3 regions of the Neomicrococcus lactis genome follow, and region 2 is predicted to be linked to each of the others. Evidence: predicted binding sites of a transcription regulator. Region 2 holds the regulator's gene; each other region holds the start of a gene.
What was found. The regulator LexA, encoded in region 2, represses DNA repair genes until DNA is damaged. The targets are predictions, from matches to a motif close to TCGAACANNTGTTCGA.
Positions count from the first base shown of each region.

Region 1: the regulator LexA is predicted to act here: its motif matches at 2,596-2,611, upstream of BKA12_RS06725 (HNH endonuclease signature motif containing protein).
Region 3: the regulator LexA is predicted to act here: its motif matches at 3,584-3,599, upstream of uvrA (excinuclease ABC subunit UvrA).

Region 1 is NZ_JACHBL010000001.1:1,478,386-1,485,807, forward strand. Features, by position in the region: partial or broken gene BKA12_RS06720 (ISL3 family transposase) at 1-709, shown strand, start outside; gene BKA12_RS06725 (HNH endonuclease signature motif containing protein) at 1,011-2,477, opposite strand; gene BKA12_RS06730 (IS1249 family transposase) at 2,730-3,908, shown strand; gene BKA12_RS06735 (NAD-dependent succinate-semialdehyde dehydrogenase) at 4,042-5,529, opposite strand; gene rsmI (16S rRNA (cytidine(1402)-2'-O)-methyltransferase) at 5,654-6,517, opposite strand; gene BKA12_RS06745 (HNH endonuclease family protein) at 6,650-7,330, shown strand.
Region 2 is NZ_JACHBL010000001.1:1,207,302-1,214,723, forward strand. Features, by position in the region: gene priA (bifunctional 1-(5-phosphoribosyl)-5-((5-phosphoribosylamino)methylideneamino)imidazole-4-carboxamide isomerase/phosphoribosylanthranilate isomerase PriA) at 1-449, opposite strand, end outside; gene BKA12_RS05475 (hypothetical protein) at 543-698, opposite strand; gene hisH (imidazole glycerol phosphate synthase subunit HisH) at 698-1,336, opposite strand; gene hisB (imidazoleglycerol-phosphate dehydratase HisB) at 1,338-1,958, opposite strand; gene BKA12_RS05490 (histidinol-phosphate transaminase) at 2,108-3,208, opposite strand; gene BKA12_RS05495 (LysM peptidoglycan-binding domain-containing protein) at 3,373-3,780, opposite strand; gene lexA (transcriptional repressor LexA) at 4,077-4,832, shown strand; gene BKA12_RS05505 (ATP-dependent DNA helicase) at 4,889-6,916, opposite strand; gene hflX (GTPase HflX) at 6,913-7,422, opposite strand, start outside.
Region 3 is NZ_JACHBL010000001.1:1,044,399-1,051,820, forward strand. Features, by position in the region: gene BKA12_RS04785 (HAD hydrolase-like protein) at 1-556, opposite strand, end outside; gene uvrA (excinuclease ABC subunit UvrA) at 586-3,450, opposite strand; gene BKA12_RS04795 (GntR family transcriptional regulator) at 3,674-4,063, opposite strand; gene BKA12_RS04800 (MBL fold metallo-hydrolase) at 4,122-4,784, shown strand; gene BKA12_RS04805 (methyltransferase domain-containing protein) at 4,795-5,616, opposite strand; gene BKA12_RS04810 (DEAD/DEAH box helicase) at 5,749-7,422, shown strand, end outside.

The DNA of each region.
Region 1 (7,422 bases), 270 kb from region 2:
GGTCGAGGGCCGGTCGAAGGCGGCGTTCAAGACCTGACTCGCCGACCGCGACGACGCCTTCCCTGACGCGGTCGAGGTGGTCGCGATGGACGGCTTCACCGGGTTCAAGACCGCCGCTGCAGAGGAGATCCCGGACGCGGTCACGGTGATGGATCCCTTCCACGTCGTGCGCCTGGCCGGTGACGCCCTCGACAGGTGCCGGCGCCGGGTCCAACTCGCGATCCACGGGCACCGTGGGTTCAGGGACGACCCGCTCTACAAGTCGCGGCGCACGCTGCACACCAGCGCGGACCTGCTCACCGACAAGCAGAGCGACAGGCTACGCGCGCTGTTCGTTGATGACGCTCACGTCGAGGTCGAGGCGACCTGGGGTGTCTACCAGCGCATGATCGCCGCCTATCGCCACGAGGACCGGCAACGTGGCCGCGAGCTCATGGAGAAGCTGATCACCGACCTCAGCGCCGGCGTCCCCAAGGTGCTCACCGAGCTCACCACCCTGGGTCGGACCCTGAAGAAGCGAGCCGCTGACGTGCTCGCCTACTTCGAACGACCCGGCACCAGCAACGGGCCGACCGAGGCGCTCAACGGACGGCTCGAACACCTGCGCGGCCCCGCACTCGGGTTCCGCAACCTGACCAACTACATCGCCCGAAGCCTGCTCGAGACCGGCGGCTTCAGACCCCAACTCCTACACCCCCGATTGGGATGAGCCTACAAATCCAGCCGGCTTCTGGCCCAACGCTGTGGTTTAGCGTTGGGCCCTTCTATTTAGTTTTCAAGATCAACAGGTTTCCTCTGCCGTCACTGGATGTGGAGGCAGGGATCTCCTAGTTGTTGTCGCGGGCAGGATGAGCCCCTTTCGGCGGCTCTCTTTTTGCGCATGGATGTGCTGTTCGTGCGCGGGATACGACTCCTTGGTTGCGGTGGTTTTCCTGACAAATCTCTTGGTGATGCGGCTAGTTCAATTCATGGCGCGGCTCATCACCGCCGGAGCCGGTTTCTAAACTCGCTCACGTTCCCGAGTCAGCTCCGACCAGTTCGGGGTGGAAGTGGTAGTTCCGTCGTGGTTTCTGATCGGGGTCGACGGCTTTCGGCGGAACCCAATACGGCACACCTCTGCCCATGTCGATCTTCCATGGGGTGTCATGCACCAACTTGTGGTGGAAGTGGCAGACGAGGACACCGTTTTCGATGGTGGTTGGTCCGCCTTTGCTCCATTCCTGAACATGGTGGGCTTCGCAACCATCGGCCGGAACCGTGCAGCCAGGTGCCGAACACCCAAGATCCCTCGCGTAGAGAATCTTCCGCTGCTCCGTCGTGAACAATCTCTGCGGAACTCCAACGTCCAGGACTCGTCCTTCACCATTCAACACAATCGGCAAAAGGTCCGCATTGCAAGCAATGCGCCGGATGAGTCCTGGATCAATCGGTCCGACCTGCGCCGAATGCGATTGGAACGTCTTGTGCGAAGCAAGCCGACCCTGCAGCGTCTCGGCATCGATCGTCACCATGACCTGCGGACGCAAACCACCATTCTGTGGCAGCTTGTTCGTGGAAAGACCAGCCTGGATCGTGCGCATCAGCCCATCGGCAAGCTTCTGAGAACGCGTGCGGGAGTCCTTCAGTTCCTCCGCGACGGCATCTTCGTCTGCTGGGCTCGAAACGGCGTCGTCGAAGAGCATTTCGGATGCCGTGTCCGATCCACCGTTGCCGCCATTGGTGGTCTTGATGCGTGGATTCGCCTCGAAAGAAGAGCCCGCGACGAGGGTCGCCCACTGCTCATCATCAAGATAAAACTCGCCATGATTCAGGCCGTACTTGCGGCCAATCAAGTGGAGTCCTTGAAACTGTTTAGCCAGCTCCGATGTTGGCTGCACGTTCTTGGTGTTCAACCGGTTCAACCAGTTCTTACCCACGGTGGTGACCAGAGGTGCTCCGCCTTGATGCTGGGCCTGGACGAGAGCGGCTTCCATGTCCCGCCTCACCCGTGCCGTATCCAAGTCAGGTGTGGCATTGGAGAGGACTGTGGCCTTATCAAGCTCACGGATCATCGTCGAGGCAGTCGAGAGACTGGTGCCACCACTGTTGAACAGTTCGGCCACTGCCGGGTACTTGGGCTCAACAGCCTGGTCGTATTCGTCCGTGCCGGATTGAAGCGCATCGGCAAGGGCCACTCGTCGTCGGATCTCAGACTTCGTCACGCCAAGCCGCTCAGCCAAACGCTCCTCGGGGGTTTTCGTGCGCAATCGCGTACCAACACCAGTTGCTTGAGCGTCCTGCGCCGCACGAACAAACGCGGCAGCGGCATGAACCTGAAATCGCGTGAGAAACCGGGACATGGCCTCGACGGCGTCGGCATAATCAGCCCACTGGTCATCGCTGAGTCGGGTCAGCTGGGTGTCAGTGAGGGAGTCGAACTCAGTCCGCACAGCGTCTGAATAGGTGAGCATTCGTTGGAGTAGTTGCGTGGTGGTCATGCGATCAGCCCCCGTAGGCTCCGGATCGAATTGATAACTCCAGCCTATCGAAGATACAAACGAAGCACCACGAAATACTCGAATTTGTGGAAAAGTATTTTTCCTTCACCCACAGTTATAGATGAGATATTCGGTTATCCACAGAAGGAGAAAAGACAGGGGTTATAGGCACGAATGTGTGTACAGATTAGGCTTGCTTGCCTTGTGGGAGTAGGCGTGTAGGGTCCTGCTTATGCTTTGAAAGCATATGGGGTGCCTGTTGCTTCTCATCGGCCACGTTGTGGTGTATGTGATTGTGTTCTGGTCAAGAACGGTAAGACCTCGGCTGGTCGTGCTCGGTGGCGGTGCAAGTCGTGTGGTGCTTCGCAGGTTCGTTCACGATCTGATGTCACTCGTAAGAGCGAACTGACTCAGTTCTTGACATGGATCCTGGGTACTCAGTCGCAGGCAGCCATGGCAGGTTCAGCGCGTGGTTTCCGGAAGCGTATTCAGTGGTGCTGGCGCGTTGAGGTTCCACCGCCTGTGCCCACCGGCGTAGTGCATCATCAGCTCATGCTTGATGGCACCTATTTCAACGGGTGGTGCGTGCTGATCGCCTATAACGGCAAGTACGTGGTGGATTGGCAATGGTGCGATCGAGAGAAAAAGATCGCCTGGCAAGTCCTACTCGAGCGGATCCCGGCACCGGCGGTGGCGATCATTGATGGTGGTACCGGGCTACGTGCCGCGTTGAAGGAAACGTGGCCGGAGTCGAAAGTTCAACGCTGCTATTTTCATGTGTTCCAGAACATCCGTCGCGAGCTCACCTTCCAGCCACGGCTACCAGCCGGTAAAGAACTCGCAGCCCTGACGAGGGTCTTGATGAAGGTCAGCACCCAAGACGAAGCCATTGCGTGGTTGCGTGAATACGCCGCGTGGGAGGCGAAATGGGACGAGTTCCTCAAGCACCGAACCAAAGCGAAAACCGGTCAGGAACGCCCCTCAAGCGTCTCGAGAAACAGTCACTGGTGGTACACGCATCAACGCTTACGCCGAGCCCGGAACGTGTATCGACGCCTCATCCAAGAACACTGCTTATTCACGTGGTTAGACACTGACCTGCAACCAGACACCGGCGAGAAAATTCACCGGACCACATCCCCGTTAGAAGGCGGACCGAACAAAGCGATCAAAGAGCTCTTACGGCTGCATCGAGGACTCCCCGAAGAGCACGCCAGAACCGCTGTGGACTGGCTCCTCGAATCCCTCACCGAACACCCCAGACAACCCTGGAGCCTCGTGAAACCAGAACACCTCAACCCGGCCCAACGGACCAAAAACGCATCAATGGAAAGCGATGAATCGCAAGCCCCAGAAACCTACAGCAACCACTTCAGCTGGGAAGACGGAAACGGCATCCAAACCGGCTGGGCCGGCAGAAACCAACCATGACACGCCGAAACCTGTACACACATTTGTGCCTATAACCCAAAGACAGGGCTCCGCCGTCGTAGTCAGTGCTTAAATACAAAGCGCGCCGCGTCCCCGAAAGGAAGCGACGCGCTATTGCGATGGAAGCTAAGAACTACTTAGCGTCAGTGAAAGGATCAGCAATGCCGATGTACTGCACCGTGGTGTATTCGTCGATACCCTCGGCGCCGCCCTCGCGGCCCAAGCCGGACTGCTTGACGCCACCGAATGGCGCTGCAGCATTGGAAATGACGCCAGCGTTGAAGCCAACCATGCCGAATTCGATCTGTTCAGCCACGCGAAGAAGCTTCGAGAAGTCCTTCGTGAAGACGTAAGACGCCAAGCCATACTCGGAAGCGTTTGCGAGCTTGATAGCGTCTGCTTCCGTCGCGAACGTGGTCACAGGAGCAACCGGTCCGAAGATCTCCTGGCGGAGGATCTCGGCGTCGTTCGGGACGTTGTTGAGGACGGTTGGCTTGTAGAAGTAGCCGTCGCCCTCGAGCTTCTCGCCGCCCGTTACTACGGTGGCGCCAGCGGCAACAGCGGAGGTCACGAGCTCGTGGATGTCATCGCGAGCGCCCGAGTCGATGATCGGACCAACCTGCGAATCGTCTTCGGTACCGCGGCCAAGCTTCAAAGCGGACAACGCAGCAGCGAACTTCTTCGTGAACTCTTCAGCAACCGTGTCCTGAACCAAGAAGCGGTTAGCGGCGGTGCAAGCCTCGCCCATGTTACGCATCTTGGCAGCCATAGCGCCTTCAACAGCCTTGTCCAGGTCAGCGTCTTCGAAGACGATGAACGGAGCGTTGCCACCAAGCTCCATGGACGTGCGCAAAACGTTGTCGGCAGCATCCTTGAGCAACTGGCGACCCACTGGAGTGGAACCGGTGAAGGACACCTTACGGAGGCGGTGGTCCTTCATGATTGGGCCGGAAATTCCGGAAGCCGACTTCGAGGAAACGATGTTCACGACGCCAGCAGGAACGCCAGCTTCAAGCAAAATCTGGCCGAAGAGCTGCGAGGTCAACGGGGTGAGCTTCGCAGGCTTCAAGATAGCCGTGCAACCCGCAGCAATCGCTGGGCCAACCTTGCGGGTAGCCATCGCAAGAGGGAAGTTCCAAGGCGTAATGAGCAGTGCTGGGCCAACCGGCTTGCGCTGTACCAAAATCTTGTTCTTGCCTTCAGGCGTGGTGACATAGCGGCCGTAATCGCGGACTGCTTCTTCAGAGAACCAGCGCAGGAACTCGTTGCCGTAGGTCACTTCGCCCATGGCTTCATTGAAAGGCTTACCCATTTCAAGGGTCATGATGAGGGCGAAGTCCTCGGCGCGTTCCTGAATGAGTTCGAAAGCGCGGCGAAGGATGTTGGAGCGCTCGCGTGGAGCGGAAAGTGCCCATGCGGCCTGTGCCTTGTCAGCAGCGTCAAGAGCAGCAAGCGCATCTTCAGAAGTTGCGGATGCGAGGGTTGCAAGAACCTTGCCGGTGGCTGGATCATGCACGTCGTAGGTGCTGCCATCGGAAGAATCGCGCCACTCACCGTTGATGAGCAGGCCCTTCGGGATCGAGGCCAGCAGTTCGGCTTCGCGTTCGGGAGTGATAGTCATAGTGACCTCCACGGTGTATACGGATTAACGGCGGGAATTTGGTTCAACGCTAGTGCACGGCTATTTCAAGTCCAATTCAAGGGCGCACAATTACACCCCCATGACGTTGTGAGCGTGCACAACGTCATTTCTTGCGCGACTCCACCACGGCGGCATACAGCTCGCGTTGCGGGACGCGCTCTCGTTGGGCCACCGCTTGGACAGCTTCTTTCAAGCGCAGTCCGCTTTCAATCAGCGAATTGACGCTTTCCACAAGGTCTAGCGCCTGCGCCTTTTGCTCCGGCGGGGCGCCGCCGAGGACCACCACAATCTCGCCACGCACCTCATTACTTGCGGCCCAATCATGCACTTCGGCAAGCGATCCGCGGATGACTTCTTCGTGAAGCTTCGTAAGCTCGCGGCACACGGATACGCGGCGTTCGTCGCCGAATGCGTCCTGCATGGCGCTCAACAAAGTCTCCAACCGGTGCGGCGCCTCGAAGAACACCATGGTGCGGCGTTCAGTCGCTAGCTCACTCAACCGTTCGGCACGTTCGCCGGCCTTGCGCGGGATGAAGCCCTCAAAAGTGAAGCGATCCGTCGGCAGACCAGACACTGCGAGCGCGGTCAGCACAGCACTCGGCCCCGGAATAGTGGTGACGGAAATTCCCGCTTTCATCGCGGCATGCACCGCACGGAAGCCAGGATCGGACACGGTGGGCATCCCGGCGTCGGATACAATCACAACGGATTTCCCGGACGACGCCGCAGCCAACAGTTCCGCTGCCCGCTCCGCTTCGTTGTGCTCGTGATAGGAAACTACGTCCCCAGTGAGCTTCAAGCCCAGGGCGTTGACCAAGTGGTGAAGTCGGCGGGTATCTTCCGCGGCCACAATGTCCGCAGTCTGGAGCGCGTGCTCAAGCCGCGGCGTCGTATCCCCCAAATTTCCAATGGGAGTGCCAGCCAGAACTATTTCACCCGGGCGCAGCGGGGACAACGAACGATCCATAACTCTAGCCTACGCACCGCTGGGCATGTCGAGATGCGTCATGTACTAAAACATGCGGCTGACCTGCAGATATGCTAAATCACTTCCCATTTGGGAAATCCCCGACCTTCACCATCACTGGAGCAATTCACCTTGTCCCGTTCTCTCTCTTCATTTCGTGCCTTGATCGCCACGGCGGCCTCCACGATCGCTATCGCTGTCATCGCTATTGGCGGCGCAGTTCCGGCTGAATCTGCCACCACCTATAGCGCGCCATTGCGTACCGCAGTGAAATCTCTACCCGTGGCCGCCGAATCAAATTCCGGCTATGACCGTGACCGCTACTTCGGTCAGTGGAAAGACCTCAACAAGGATTGCCAGAACACTCGGCAAGAAGTCCTTCTGCAAGAAACCCGCATCACGGCGCGCTACACCTCAACGAAGCGCTGCAACGTGAAGAGCGGTAAGTGGATCACCTCATGGGACAACCGCACTCACACGAGCGCCACCACGGTGCAGATCGATCACACTGTGCCAGTTCACGAGGCTTGGGGTTCCGGAGCTAAGAAGTGGACGCAAGCAAAGCGTGTGGCTTTCTACAACGACATCACGGACAAGCGCACCTTGAACGCTCAGACCAGCGCATTGAATTCAGCGAAGGGCGCACGAGGCCCAGAGCAGTGGTTGCCTCCCAAGAACCGCTGCGCCTATGTGACCAGCTGGGTTGCCGTCAAGAAGCGTTGGGGATTGACCGTTGACGCCACGGAGAAGGCTGCGCTCACCCGTTTGGCTGCCGCTTGCCCTAACGTCACGGTGACGGTGGTTCGCCAATAGGAAGCACAGCTAATCTCCCCTTCGAAATTTGATACGGCGAGATCTGCAGTCGATAGAGCAGGCGATCCTTCACGGGGTTGCCTGCTCTTTTG
Region 2 (7,422 bases):
AGGTCGCCGCCTTCCTTGGTCCAGCCGCGAGCGGAAAGCGTGGTTCCGCGAACGTCGAGGCCCACAGCGATCTTGTCGCCGTAACGCTCGATGGCGCGAGCAGTCCACTCTGGGTTTTCGAGAGCTGCCGTACCCAAGTTCACGCGCTCCGCACCGAACTCGAGAGCGCGGTCCAAAGACTCGTCATCGCGAATACCGCCGGAGAGCTCCACCTTGATGTCCAGCTGGTCAGCCACGCGACGCAAGATCTCAGTGTTGTTTCCGCGACCAAAAGCGGCATCCAAGTCAACCAAGTGAACCCACTCGGCGCCGTCGTTCTGCCAAGCCATGGCAGCTTCCAGCGGATCGCCGTAACCGGTCTCGCTGCCAGCTTCGCCCTGTACAAGGCGTACGGCTTGTCCGTCCGCGACGTCAACGGCGGGGAGCAATTCAAGAATCGAGGTATTCATAGTTCTTCCGTTCTATCCGATGCCGCCGAGCACTCAAATGTTCGGCGACTTCTCCCGGGAATACCCGGTTCTGCTTCTAAGGTCTGTTGGTAATCAGGTGGTGTAGGTCAGTGCCCACGCTGCGGCAAGCGCTGCGATAGCCAGTACGACGGCGGTGATGATCCAGGAGATGTGAGCCTTTTGCTGTTTCAGCGACCACGCTCCACCGAGGAGAATTCCACCCAGAGCCATGAGAACGATTGACCACATTAGAGCGTCTCCAGCCAGTTCTTCAGGAGTTGAGCTCCGGCGTCGCCCGACTTCTCAGGGTGGAACTGCACAGCGCTCAGAGGGCCGTTTTCAACACCAGCGATGAATCGGCTCTCTCCGTGCTGAGACCACGTGACAGCCGGCGGCTTCATGCGTGGCTGAGCAACAGAGAAGTTCCATTCCTGCACCGCGTACGAGTGGACGAAGTAGAAGCGCTCGTTTTCGACGCCCTTGAAGAGCTGAGAGTCGGCCGGAGGCTCGACGGTGTTCCACCCCATATGAGGGACAACGTCTGCCTTGAGAAGTTCAACCGTTCCCGGCCACTCCCCCATACCTGGCGTTCGAACGCCGTGCTCCACGCCTTCTTCGAACAAGATCTGGTGTCCCACGCAGATGCCCATCACGGGACGGTTGCCGGCAACGCGGCGACCAATCCACTTCAGCGCACCAACGCTCTTGAGAGCATCCATGACGGCTGCGAACGCGCCCACGCCGGGAACCAAGAGTCCCTGAGCGTTGAGGACATCATCGGCATCGCGGCTGAGCTTGACCTCGGCGCCGACGTGCTCGAGCGCGCGGACGGCAGAGCGCACATTTCCGGAACCGTAATCAAGAACGGTCACCGTTGGCTTGGACATCTTAGAGCGCACCCTTCGTGGACGGAATGGCGTTGCCAATGCGTGGATCCAACTCAGCGGCCTGACGCAATGCGCGAGCAAATGCCTTGAACTGAGCCTCCACGATGTGGTGCGGGTCGCGGCCGGCGATCACGGTGATGTGCATGCAAATGCCAGCGTGCAAAGCGATCGATTCAAAAATGTGACGGGTCAGCGATCCGGTGAAGTGTCCGCCGATGAGGTGGTATTCCTGGCCAGCAGGCTCTCCCGAGTGAACAATGAATGGACGTCCCGAAATATCCACGACGGCGTTGGCCAGCGCCTCATCCAAAGGAACCGTTGCTTCACCGAAGCGACGGATACCGGCCTTGTTGCCCAGTGCCGACTTCAAGACCTCGCCCAGCGTGATGGCAATGTCTTCTACCGTGTGGTGAACGTCGATGTGAGTGTCGCCAGTCGCCTTGACCGTGAGGTCAATCAGGGAATGCTTCGAGAGCGCCGTGAGCATGTGGTCGTAGAAAGGCACGGACGTATCGATGTTGGACTGTCCGGTGCCATCAAGGTTCAACTCAACGACGACGCTGGATTCGCTCGTGGTGCGTTCCATACGGGCGCTGCGGCCACTCAACAATTCGGCAGACATGGATTCCTTTGGTTGGTTCGGTCTGGCGACCGATGGTTCTCGCGCTCTAATACTTCTGGCGTCGACAGCTATGGCTATTCTATCGGCGCCTCTTCTATCTCAGTTGCGCCGTCTAGTTCTCGCAAAAACGGAGAGTTGCCTAGCCGGGGCTAGCTCTTGGCTGACTCGTTCAAGATCTCTTCGAGGCTGGTCAAGAACGCGGTGGTTTCCGCTTCCGTACCGGCCGTAACGCGAAGATGGCCGGGAATGCCCACATCGCGAATTAAGACTCCACGGTTCAGAAGCTCTTGCCACACGTGGGCTGGATCTTCAAGGCCTCCGAAGAAGACGAAGTTTGAATCACTCGATGCCGGGTGCAGCCCCATGCGCTTGAGCTCATCAACGATTCGGTCACGCTGCATCTTGATGTCTTCGACGTTCGCCAAGAGAGCATCAACGTGCTTGAGGGCTGCGTTGGCGGTCGCCTGAGTGACAGCAGAGAGGTGATACGGCAAGCGAACCAAGCGCATTGCGTCGGCGACGGCTGGAGCAGCTGCCATGTAGCCGAGGCGTGCGCCGGCCAAAGCGAAAGCCTTACTCATGGTGCGGGAAACGATCAATCGTTCGCGACCTTCGAGCAAAGTGAGCGCCGACTGCGTGCCCACCTGAGAGAACTCAGCGTAGGCCTCATCAACAATCACCATGGCGTTCGAGGCGGCTCCGGCCTCGTAGACAGCCTCAATGACGTCGAGTCCCAGGGCGGTTCCTGTCGGGTTGTTCGGGGAGCACAGGAACACCACGTTGGGCTGAGCCTCAGTAACCTGGGCCGCGGCAGATTCGGCGGTGAGCTCGAAATCGTCAGCGCGGAAACCTTTGATGTACTCGGTGTCCGTTCCGGCTGCCAACAGCGGGTACATCGAGTAGGTGGGAGGGAAACCCATGGCACTACGGCCCGGGCCACCAAATGCTTGGAGAATGTGTTGCAGGACCTCGTTGGATCCGTTGCCAGCCCAGATGTCGGCTGCAGTGAGATTGTGGCCCAAATACTGGGCAAGACGTTCGCGCAGTTCGGTGAACTCGCGGTCCGGGTAACGGTTGAGTCCGGCTGCGGCCTCGCGAACGTCGGCGGCAATCGTGTCACGAACAACGTCCGGAAGCGGATGAGTATTTTCGTTGACGTTCAGCATGTTGACGACATCAAGCTGAGGCGCGCCATACGGCTTAAGGCCTCGCAAATTGTCGCGAAGAGGAAGTTGGGCAAAAGGATCCATCGGCTGACTCACCCGTCAATTCTAGGCAACGGTCTTGGTACGCCGGAATTGGAAGACGTCATATCTGGACTTCCAGCCCGTGATTTCAGTCGCTAATAGCGTCAGTCCAGCCGCGAAGCTGCCTGCGCCTGGACTAAATCGCTAGATCCTGATGGGTGAAATCGTTATGGGTGAACAGGAACAAAAATCTCTTGGCCGGCCTTGAGGTGCTTGCCGTCGATGGAGTTCAGTTCTTGAATCTGCTCGATCGTGGTGCGTGGATCCTGATTAGGAGATACGGACTTGGCGATGCTCCACATGGAGTCACCTTCCATGACAGTCACCTTGACGGCCTCGACCGTCGAAGGAGCGTCCGTTCCTGCGAAGACGGGCGTGGTGAACATTCCAACGAAGGTCAGAACAGCCGCAGCCAACAGCATGAGCGGAAGGCCGATCAAGACGAGACGGCCACGACGCGTGAGGTGCAAGTGCCGCTGGGATGCGCGAGGAGCGCGACGGGCATTCGAAGATCCTGCGAATGACGAACGGCTAGCGGTCACCTGGAATGGAGACGAAATTGCGGCGATAGTCATTGTTCTTCCTTTCATCCCTTCGAACACTTTGGCGAGTGATGACCTTGTGTCGAAGACTGGTTCGAACTTCTTCGTATATTTGTAGCACGTATCTTCGAAGAATGTCGAGACACGCTCGAACAAATCTTTTATAGCTACCTTCAGATGCCGTAGGGTTGGTCTTACGAAATCCGATAGAACTAGTGTCCTGATCAGCTCTGACACTTAGAACTGAGGATGAGAGATCAGCAGCATCTCAAGGGGATATTCGCCGGGATTCGAAGAGTTGTTTGGCGATAAAGAGACGGGACCAGAACATGACACGACGGACCATGACCAAGATCCAGGAGCGCGCCAACGCGCACTTTCCTGGCCTATCCAGCCGACAGCTTCAGATCATTGATGTCATTCATCGGCTCATGGAAGAAAAGAGCTACCCGCCCACCATGCGAGAAATCGGAGACGCCTCCGGACTCGCATCTCTTTCGAGTGTCACGTATCAGTTGGCACAGCTCGAAGAGCGTGGAGTGCTCCGCCGCGACCCGAACCGCCCCCGTGCCATTGAGCTGCTAATCGATAAGGCTGAAGCCAAGAAGTGGGCGGCTGAGCAAAAGGCTCTCGCCAAGGAAGCGCCCGTCGCTGAGACGTCAGCCCCGCTGTCTGCTGCCGAAGAGAAGCTTGCCGCTTTGGCTCAGGACAACCTGGTTGAGGTTCCCCTCGTTGGCCGCATTGCGGCAGGTGGCCCGATTCTTGCCGAGCAGTCCGTGGAAGACACCATGCTCTTGCCACGCACTCTGACCGGCCAAGGCGAACTTTTCATGCTGAAGGTCGCTGGCGACTCGATGGTGGACGCAGCTATCGCTGACGGCGACTGGGTTGTAGTGCGTCGCCAGAATTCGGCGAACAACGGCGACATCGTGGCTGCATTGCTGGACGATGAAGCCACCGTCAAGACCTTCCGCCAGCGCGACGGTCACACTTGGCTCTTGCCCCAAAACACCAACTACGAACCGATCCTGGGCGATCACGCCACCATCATGGGTCGCGTCGTGTCAGTTCTCCGAGCGCTCTAGTCTTCTTCCCCAAAGTTCTGTCTCTGAGGACAGCGGCTGTTGCTAAGTTCTAGTTTCTAGTTCTTAGCGGCAGCCGCTAGTCGTTTAAGCACTCCGGTCACTACATCCGGATCCGTCGTTGACCACATCGGTGGAAGCGATGCCTTGATGAAGCCGCCATAGCGCCGACTCACCAACCGTGAGTCCAAAATCGCCACCACTCCCCGATCGTGAGATGAACGGATGAGTCGTCCTGCGCCCTGCGCAAGTTTGATGGCCGCGCTAGAGACGGAGACGTCCATGAATCCGCTGCCACCGCGACGGTCCACATCTTGCGAACGGGCCTTGATCAGCGGCTCGTCAGGTCGAGGGAACGGAATGCGGTCGATGATCACTAAACGGCATGAGGTTCCCGGAACGTCAACGCCTTGCCACAAGGACATGGTGCCGAAAAGACACGTCGCTTCGTTCTCCGAGAACTCTTCGACAAGGGCTTTCATGCTTGATTCGCCTTGGCACAAGATTTTGTAGTCCACGCGCTTGCGTAGTTCGGCCGCGGCTTCGTCGGCGGCGCGGCGCGAGGAGAACAGCGCCAACGTTCCACCCTCAGAGGCGTTGATGAGGCGCTCGATTTCGTCGTAGGTCCGCGGATTCACATCGCGCGTCGGCGCATCGAGATGCTTCGCGACATACAAGACGCCTTGTTTTGCGTAGTCGAACGGGCTTCCCACGTCGATTCCAGACCACGACGGCGCACCCTCGCCTCGCAACCCCAAGCTCCCGGCAGCGTTATCGAACGCAGCGCCGATCGCTAGAGTCGCGCTGGTGAGGACCACCGTGCGGTCCTCAAACAGTCCTTCGCGCAACTGAATACCAACAGACAGCGGGGCAACGTACAGAACCCCCGGCGAATCTTCCGCTGCGGTCTGATACCCACTACCGGGCACAAACTCGCGCGGACGAGCCGCCCAGACGACGTCGTACTGTGGGGACGCTTCCAACAAGCGTTCCGCTTGCTCAATGACATACAGGACCTGCGACTTTGCCATTTGCATGGCGCCATCCGCAGCGTTCGCGTCGATCTTGATATCCGAGGCGACCACGCGAGCGGCTTCACGAACCATCGTGAGCGCTTCGCGTTGCTCGTCCGTGACGCCACGAATCAGCAAGCCGTCCGAGACGTTGGAGACCGAAGCTTCAAACGCACGATTCGCGCGCTCCAAGGGTTCCACGATGACCTTCGCGTGCTTGCGGGCTGCACTCGCGGCAGCGGCGATCGTGGCGACAGACAGTGGCTTGGTCACCGAGTTGGTGACGCGGTCCTGCAGCTCATGGGCTTCGTCGATCACGACGGTGTCGAATTCGGGAAGGACCGCCAGACCTTCGAAAGCGGAGATCGCGAGCAACGCGTGGTTGGTCACCACGATGTCCGCTTCAGCTGCCTTCTTACGTGCAACTTCACTGAAGCAGGCTTCGGCGACTGGACACTTTTGCGCGCCGAGGCATTCAAGAGCGCTCACCGACACTTGCCGCCAGGCCCTGTCCGAGACGCCCGGAATCAGTTCGTCGCGATCGCCGGTGTCCGTGTTCTCAGCCCACTCTCGCAAGCGCACAATTTCCTGACCCAGCTGGCTGGTGGGTGAGGCCGCCTGATGAGGCGCGGCTGCGCCACCGTCCACCCACTCGAACAAAGCGTCGCCCGGTTCTTCCGGATAACCGCCTTCGAGCTTGTGCTGGCACACGTAGTTGGAGCGGCCCTTGAGCAGCACGGCGTCTACTTCGCGGGGAAGATCGGGTTCCAAGTGCTTAAGCAACCGCGGCAAGTCACGACCAACAATCTGGCTTTGGAGCGCCAACGTTGCCGTGGAAATGATAATGGGCTTCTCGGCGGTGAGCGAGTGATAAATCGAGGGCACGAGGTACCCCAAAGACTTTCCGGTTCCCGTTCCAGCCTGGACCAGCAAGTGACCGCCTTGTTCAAAGGACTCAATCACTTTGCGGGCCATCTCATGCTGGCCGGGACGTTCTTGACCGCCCATTTTGGAGACAGCAGTCTTCAACAATTCATCGACGCGCTCAGCGCCGTTCAGCTCCTCTTCATTCATGCCTGCGCGCCACCCGATTCATGCGGCACCACAAACTGCTCGAGATCCGCAGCCAGGTCCTCACGAACCTTGACCTTCATGTGCGTGCCTTCAGCCAAATGCTCCGTCGAGAGAATCTCAGCGGACTGCGAGTGCAGCTTGCTGACCAGATCTCCGCGATCGTAAGGAATCACCAAATCCAGTTCCACACCAGGGCGCGGGATGGACTCGGAAACCACCTGAAGCAGCTCGTCGATGCCATAACCCGTGCGGGCAGAGACCACGATGGTTCGTGGCTCGTGGTTCTTGATGCGTTCCAGCACGTATGGATCCGCGGCATCAGCCTTGTTGAGCACGATAATCTCAGGGATGTTCTGCGCGTCAATGTCCCGAAGAACCTCACGCACAGCCCGAATCTGTCCTTCAGGATCCGGGTGGGATCCGTCCACGACGTGCAGAATCAGGTCCGCGTCGCCGATTTCCTCGAGGGTAGACCGGAAAGCTTCCACGAGCTGGGTGGGCAACGA
Region 3 (7,422 bases), 160 kb from region 2:
CGCCCACCATGACGGTGCGTTCCGGTTCAGTTCCTAGAGCGTCGAGCGCTGCTTGCACAATGCGGAGCTTGCCGGGGCCATGACTCCGGATCACCGACTCATCCATTTCAGCGCCGTGAAGGGTCGTGAAGAACGGTGCCAGATCCAGGTTGTTGATGATCATGGTTGCAGGAACGATTGGCTTCGACGTGGCTAAAGCCACCTTGATGCCATGTTCGTGAGCGTCCTTGATGAACGCTTCCATTCCGTCATACGCTCGAGCAATTTTGAGGCCCTCATTCCAGTACCAAGCTCGGTACTCTTTCACGAGTTTGTCAGCCATGTCAGCGTCCACACCATCGAGGCTCGAGAACCCGTAAAACAGCGGCGGGCCTACGAGATTTTCGAGCTCCTCCTCAGACGGAACCGGCAAGCCGCACTGCTCCAGCGCACGAGCCATGCCATACGTAATGGCGCCCGCTGGGTCTGCAACGGTGCCATCCAAATCCAAGATGACGGCGTCGTAATTTCCCGGCGCTTTCCCGGCTGCACTCTTCATGTCCTGCTCAACACCCATTTCCAAGCTGATTGTCTACTTCTCTCGCACTACTTTTTGGCAGGCAATAGCTCTGCAAGGAACTGACCCGTGAAGCTCGCTTCGTTCTTCGCGACTTGCTCCGGGGTTCCTTGGGCGATGACCATACCGCCACCAGATCCGCCTTCAGGACCCATATCGATGATCCAGTCAGCGGACTTGATCACGTCAAGGTTGTGCTCAATTGTGATGACCGTGTTGCCTTTATCCACGAGTCCTTGAAGGACCAGCAGAAGCTTTCGAATGTCTTCGAAGTGCAGGCCGGTGGTGGGCTCGTCGAGAACGTAGACGCTACGTCCGTTGGATCGCTTCTGAAGTTCGGCAGCGAGCTTCACACGCTGTGCCTCACCACCGGAAAGCGTGGTTGCTGGCTGGCCCAACCGGACGTAGCCCAATCCCACGTCAACGAGCGTGTTCAAGTGACGCGAAATCGGAGTGAATGCTGCGAAGAACTCAGCGGCTTCTTCAATTGGCATATTGAGCACTTCAGCGATGTTCTTGCCCTTGTAGTGCACTTCCAACGTTTCGCGGTTGTAGCGCGCGCCATGGCAGACCTCGCACGGAACGTAGACGTCCGGGAGGAAGTTCATCTCGATCTTCAGCGTGCCGTCGCCCGAGCAAGACTCGCAGCGGCCGCCCTTGACGTTGAAGGAGAAGCGTCCTGGCAAGTAGCCGCGGACCTTCGCTTCATTCGTCTCGGCGAAGAGCTTACGGATGTTGTCGAAAACGCCCGTGTACGTCGCCGGGTTGGATCGTGGCGTACGGCCGATCGGGCTCTGGTCAACGTGAATGACCTTGTCCAGCTGGTCAAGACCTTCGACGCGCTTGTGGCGTCCAGCCACTTGCTTTGCACCGTTGAGCTTGTTGGCGAGCGTCTTGTACAAGATGTCGTTGACGAGCGTCGACTTTCCGGAACCACTCACGCCCGTGACGGCCGTCAGCACGCCTAGCGGGAAATCGACCGTGACATTTTGCAGGTTGTTTTCGTGGGCGTCGATGACACTCACGAAACGGTCCTTGTCCGTCTTACGACGCTTCTTAGGAACCTCGATCGACTTGCGGCCGGACAAATAGGCACCCGTGATGGATTCCTGGTTCGCTTTGAGGTCCTCGAGGTTTCCCGAGTGAACCACTCGTCCACCGTGCTCGCCTGCGCCCGGTCCAATATCGACGATCCAGTCCGCCTCGGCGATCGTGTCTTCGTCGTGCTCCACAACAATCAGGGTGTTGCCCAAGTCGCGCAATCGCGTGAGCGTCTCGATCAAGCGACGGTTGTCGCGCTGGTGCAAACCAATGGATGGTTCGTCCAACACGTACAGCACGCCCACGAGTCCAGAACCAATCTGCGTAGCCAAGCGAATACGCTGTGCTTCGCCGCCGGACAGTGTTCCTGCCGCCCGCTCCAGGTTGAGATACTCGAGGCCAACGTCCAAGAGGAACGTCAATCGAGCCAAGATCTCCTTCAAGACCTGAGCTGCGATCTGGGCTTCGCGGTTGGTGAGTTCGAGGTTGGAGAAGAACGCTTCGCAGTCACGGAGCTGAAGTGCGCTGACCTCGGCAATGGACTTGCCGTTGATGAGAACGGACAACGACGTGGGGTTGAGCCGCGCGCCTTGGCACTCAGGGCACGGCGATAGACGCATGTATTCTTCGTAGCGGTCACGTGCACTGTCAGATTCAGTCTCTTGGTGCTTGCGCTCGATGTACTGAATGGCGCCTTCGAAGCCGGTGGAGTACTTGCGCTCACGACCAAAGCGGTTGCGGTATTGCACCACAACCTTGTGATTGCGGCCGTGAAGAATGGCAGTCTGCGCTTCCTTGCTCAGGTCCTTCCACGGCGTATTGAGATCAAATCCCATTTCCTCGCCAAGGCCTTCGAGAAGACGATTCCAGTACTCGCTTGTGGCCTTACCAAGGTTCCATGGCGCGATTGCGCCTTCGGCCAGCGTGGCATCGTGGTCAGGGACCACCAGTTCCTGGTCCACCTCAAGGCGAGTACCAATACCAGTACAGACCGGGCAAGCGCCGAAGGGATTATTGAACGAGAAAGACCGCGGTTCAATCTCATCGATCGTGAGTGGGTGTTCGTTCGGGCAAGCCAAGTTCTCGCTGAAGGAACGGACGCGTCCTTCGTCAGACTCATGGAGATCAACAAACTCGATGAGAACGCGGCCATCCGCTAACTTCAAAGCCGTCTCTACCGAGTCAGTCAAGCGCTGACGAACACCGTCACGAATAGCGAGACGGTCAATGACTACCTCAATCGAGTGCTTGTACTGCTTCTTGAGGGTTGGAGGGTCGCTCAGCTGAACAGTCTCTCCATCCACACGAGCTCGCGAGTAGCCGCCCGCTGTGAGCTCCTTGAAGAGATCAACGAACTCACCCTTACGTCCGCGAACCACAGGTGCCAGCACCTGGAAACGGGTCTTTTCTGGAAGCTCCAACAGCTGGTCCACAATCTGCTGCGGAGTCTGCTTAGTAATCGCCTCGCCACATATAGGGCAATGCGGACGACCCACGCGAGCCCACAACAGACGCATGTAGTCGTAAATTTCGGTGATGGTGCCGACGGTCGAGCGAGGGTTCTTGCTCGTGGACTTCTGGTCGATGGACACCGCAGGAGACAGACCTTCGATGAAGTCCACATCTGGCTTATCCACTTGCCCCAAGAACTGACGGGCGTACGCAGACAAAGACTCAACGTAACGACGCTGGCCCTCGGCAAAGATAGTGTCGAACGCGAGCGAAGACTTGCCCGAACCGGAAAGTCCGGTGAACACGATCATCGAGTCGCGCGGCAGATCCACGTCGACGTTTTGGAGATTATGCTCGCGCGCACCTTGAACCAGAATGCGCGTCAGGTCCGGCTTGTGCAGCGGCGCATCGCCGCCACCTAGAACGCTGGATGATCCGTTCTTCGAAGGTGCGTGGACCTTCGGGCTCTCGGCTTGCCCCTGGATAACTTCTTCAACACGACTTCCCACGCGTGCAACAATATCCGGTTCGCGTTCGAAAATCTGTACGAATCACCTGAAAGCGAAAGAATTTGCGAGAAAGCGAGCCAGCGTCGTCGTAATCTCGGCAAATTGAGATGAGCGGTTAGCTGCGGGCCTTCGCCGAAAATGCCGCCGAAAGATACAGAATTGCCCGCTTTTCATCCACTCCGCAAGCCAGGGCTTCGTCCACAAATTGCTCGGCCGCTTCGCGCATTCTGTCAGCAAATTCGTCCACGCTTGCGCGCACAAACGAACCCAGGCGACCATTCGTTTCAATGATCCGTTGCTCTTCCAGTTCCTTATAGGCACGCGCCACGGTATTGACCGAAAGTCCCAAGTCGCTCGCCGCTTGGCGCACGGTGGGCAGCTTCGTTCCGCTCAACAGTTTTCCGTTGCGCACTCGAAGAATTATCTGATTTTTCAATTGCTCATACGGGGGCACCGATGACTGATGGTCGATGACCCCGAAATCGAAAGTACCGGTGCTCTTCATAATTCGAGCCTATGCCATTTATCACAACGATTGCGTGAAGCCGCCCTAGAATGGGCTCATGGATACCCTTTTGGAGAACCGCGAACTTGTCACTTTGCGCGGCAGTTCCGTGAGCGAACAGGACAACCGCAGCTACGTCATCACGTCGAAGCAGACGGGCGCACAGGTCCTCGTTGACGCGGCGGACAACATCGATCAAATCAAGGCGCTACTAGCGTCGGCGCAGGATGACTCCCCCGAGCCGTTGAATCTCGTCATGATTGCCACGACGCATCAACATTGGGATCACGTTCGAGCGCTGCGCGAGCTTGCGGAAGACACCGGCGCCACGACAAGCGCCGGCGCGGCGGACCTCGAAGCGATTGAAAAAGAGTCCGGCTTGCGTCCCGCGCATGCTCTTGAGCACGACGACGTGGGCAACTTTCCCGGTTTCGACCTCCGCGCGATTCACTTGCGAGGGCATACTCCCGGCTCGATCGCTTTCGTCTACGAGGATCCTTCCGGCAGCCCAATTATTCTCAGTGGCGACTCGTTGTTCCCCGGCGGAGTCGGCAACACGTGGGAAGACCCGGAGCGATTCACGTCCCTGTTTAACGACGTACGCGAACGCCTCTTTGACCGTTACCCGGACGACTCCGCGGTGTACCCGGGGCACGGCAACTCGACCACACTCGGCGCCGAACGTCCGCACTTAGACGAATGGCGCGAGCGAGGTTGGTAACTACTGTGGGCTAGTTCTTTTGCCCGACGACGAAAATTCGACGGAAGAAGAACACAGCCTCACCGGTCTTGGGATCGAGCGGGTAGGCGTCCTTGAGATGGTGCTCGTACTCGCTCTCATAAGTTTCGTAGCCCATTCCCTCCGGGAGCTGGCCACTTTCTTCAAGCTTCTGGAAGGCTGCCATGAGTGGCCGGAGCGTGGTGCCGCGAGTCCATTCGAGGACAGGATGGCGCTCCTTGTTGGCCGGGAGAATGTGCGAGTACGTGGTCTCCCAGACGTCGGCCGTCATGCCGTGGTTGCGCAGCAAGTGGAGGTATTCATCGGGCTGGTGCACAACATCTTTATGGCGAAGCACGCCACTAACGAGCGGGCGCCAACGCGGCGACTCCGCGAGATCATGCATGATCACGTGTGACTGAGCACCAAAGTTTCCGGGAATCTGAACGGCAAACCAGGCGCCCTCAGTGAGGTGGTCCAGCCACTTTGCCATCAGATCTGCGTGTCCTGGAATCCACTGCAACATGGCATTGGAGACCACTCCGTCAACATCTGAGTCCGGGAGCCACGCATTGGCGTCAACCACGTCAAAGCTCAGGTTTTCGATGTCGCTGAAGCTATGGCGCGCCTTCGCCACCATCTCTGGGGAGGAGTCCAAGCCGAAGACCTGCGCCTCCGGCCAGCGCTCAGCGAGCGTCTTGGTGAGATTTCCTGGGCCGCAGCCAAGGTCCACGACTTTCCTCGGCGAATCCGCAAAAACTCGCCCCGTGAGATCAAAGTACGGGCGGTCTCGGTGATCTGAAAACTTGAGATATAACTGAGGGTCCCACTTCATAGTCTCAGCCTAAGTCTTGTAGTGCAGATCACGCACAGCCGTCGGCACATAGCGAAACGTAGCATTGATATGCCCGTGTTCCACCGTTGCGAGAAGTCGGTGGAAGGTGTTTGGGAATAGGGTGGAGACATCATGAATCTCGCTGAACTTGTGCCTGCCGCCCCATCCAACGAAGTCCTTCCCGAAGCCACCTATGAGAAGTTCTTGGAATGGGTTTCCTCACGCGGCCTGACGCTGTATCCGGCTCAGGACGAAGCTGTCATGGAAATCGTGCAAGGCAACCACGTCATCCTTGCGACGCCTACGGGCTCAGGCAAGTCAATGGTGGCCATTGGCGCGCACTTCCACGCGTTGTCACGCGGCGAGGTCTCCTATTACACGGCGCCGATCAAGGCACTCGTGTCTGAGAAATTCTTTGATCTCTGCAAGATCTTTGGCGCCGAGAACGTGGGCATGGTGACGGGCGATTCTTCCGTCAACCAGGACGCCCCCATCATTTGCTGCACGGCCGAGATTCTCGCGAACATTGCCCTGCGTGAGGGCACCAAAGCAGACGTCGGCGTCGTCGTCATGGATGAATTTCACTTCTACGCGGATCCGCAGCGTGGCTGGGCTTGGCAGGTACCGCTCCTTGAACTGCCCCAAGCGCAATACTTGCTGATGTCTGCGACCCTTGGTGACACGAGCTTCTTCGAGGACGAGCTGACGAGCCGCACGAATCGCGAGACGGTCACCATTGCACACGCGGAACGGCCTATCCCGCTTCACTTCTACTACTCCGAAGATCCCATTCACGAGGCGATCCAAGAGCTACTCGAGACTCGTCAGACTCCCATCTACGTAGTCCATTTCAGCCAATTGGCAGCGATCGACCGTGCCTCTGACCTCATGAGCATCAACGTCTGTTCGCGCGAGGAAAAGGACCGCATCGCCGAAATGATTGCCGGCTTTCGGTTTGGGGCTGGCTTCGGCAAAACCTTGAATCGATTGGTCCGCCACGGCATCGGCGTGCACCACGCGGGCATGCTTCCTAAGTACCGCCGGCTCGTCGAGCAACTTGCGCAGGCCGGCTTGCTCAAGGTGATTTGCGGAACGGATACTTTGGGCGTCGGTATCAACGTTCCCATCCGTACCGTCCTGATGACGGCACTTACCAAGTACGACGGCGTTCGCCAACGTTTACTCAACGCGCGCGAATTCCACCAGATATCGGGACGTGCCGGCCGCGCAGGTTTCGACACCGCTGGCACCGTGGTGGTGCAAGCGCCCGAACACGATATTGAAAACAAGCGAGCTATGGAAAAGGCCGTCGCCAAGTTCGGCGACGATCAGCGCAAGCTCCGGCAAGTAAACAAGAAGAAGGCTCCAGAAGGCTTCCTTACCTGGAGCCAGAAGTCCTTCGACAAGCTCGTCGCTTCTGAGCCTGAGAAGCTCTCATCTTCCTTTACTGTTTCTCACTCCATGCTCTTGAACTTGTTGGAACGCGAAGACGATTCTTTCGCAGCGGCACGCAGGCTTCTCACAGAAAACCACGAGCCACCGGCAAAGAAGCGCCAACTCCTGCTGCGTGCACTGGGCATCCTCCGCGAGCTTCTCGCTACGGGCGTCGTCGAGCGCCTTGAGACGCCGGATAAGCACGGTAATCGACTGGCACTGACCGTGCATCTTCAGCCGAACTTCGCTTTAAACCAGCCGCTCTCCCCCTTCGCTCTTGCAGTTCTTGATGTGTTGGATCCTGAGGCACCTTCTTATGCGTTGGACGTCGTGTCCGTGATCGAAGCGACCCTCGAGAACCCACGCCAAGTG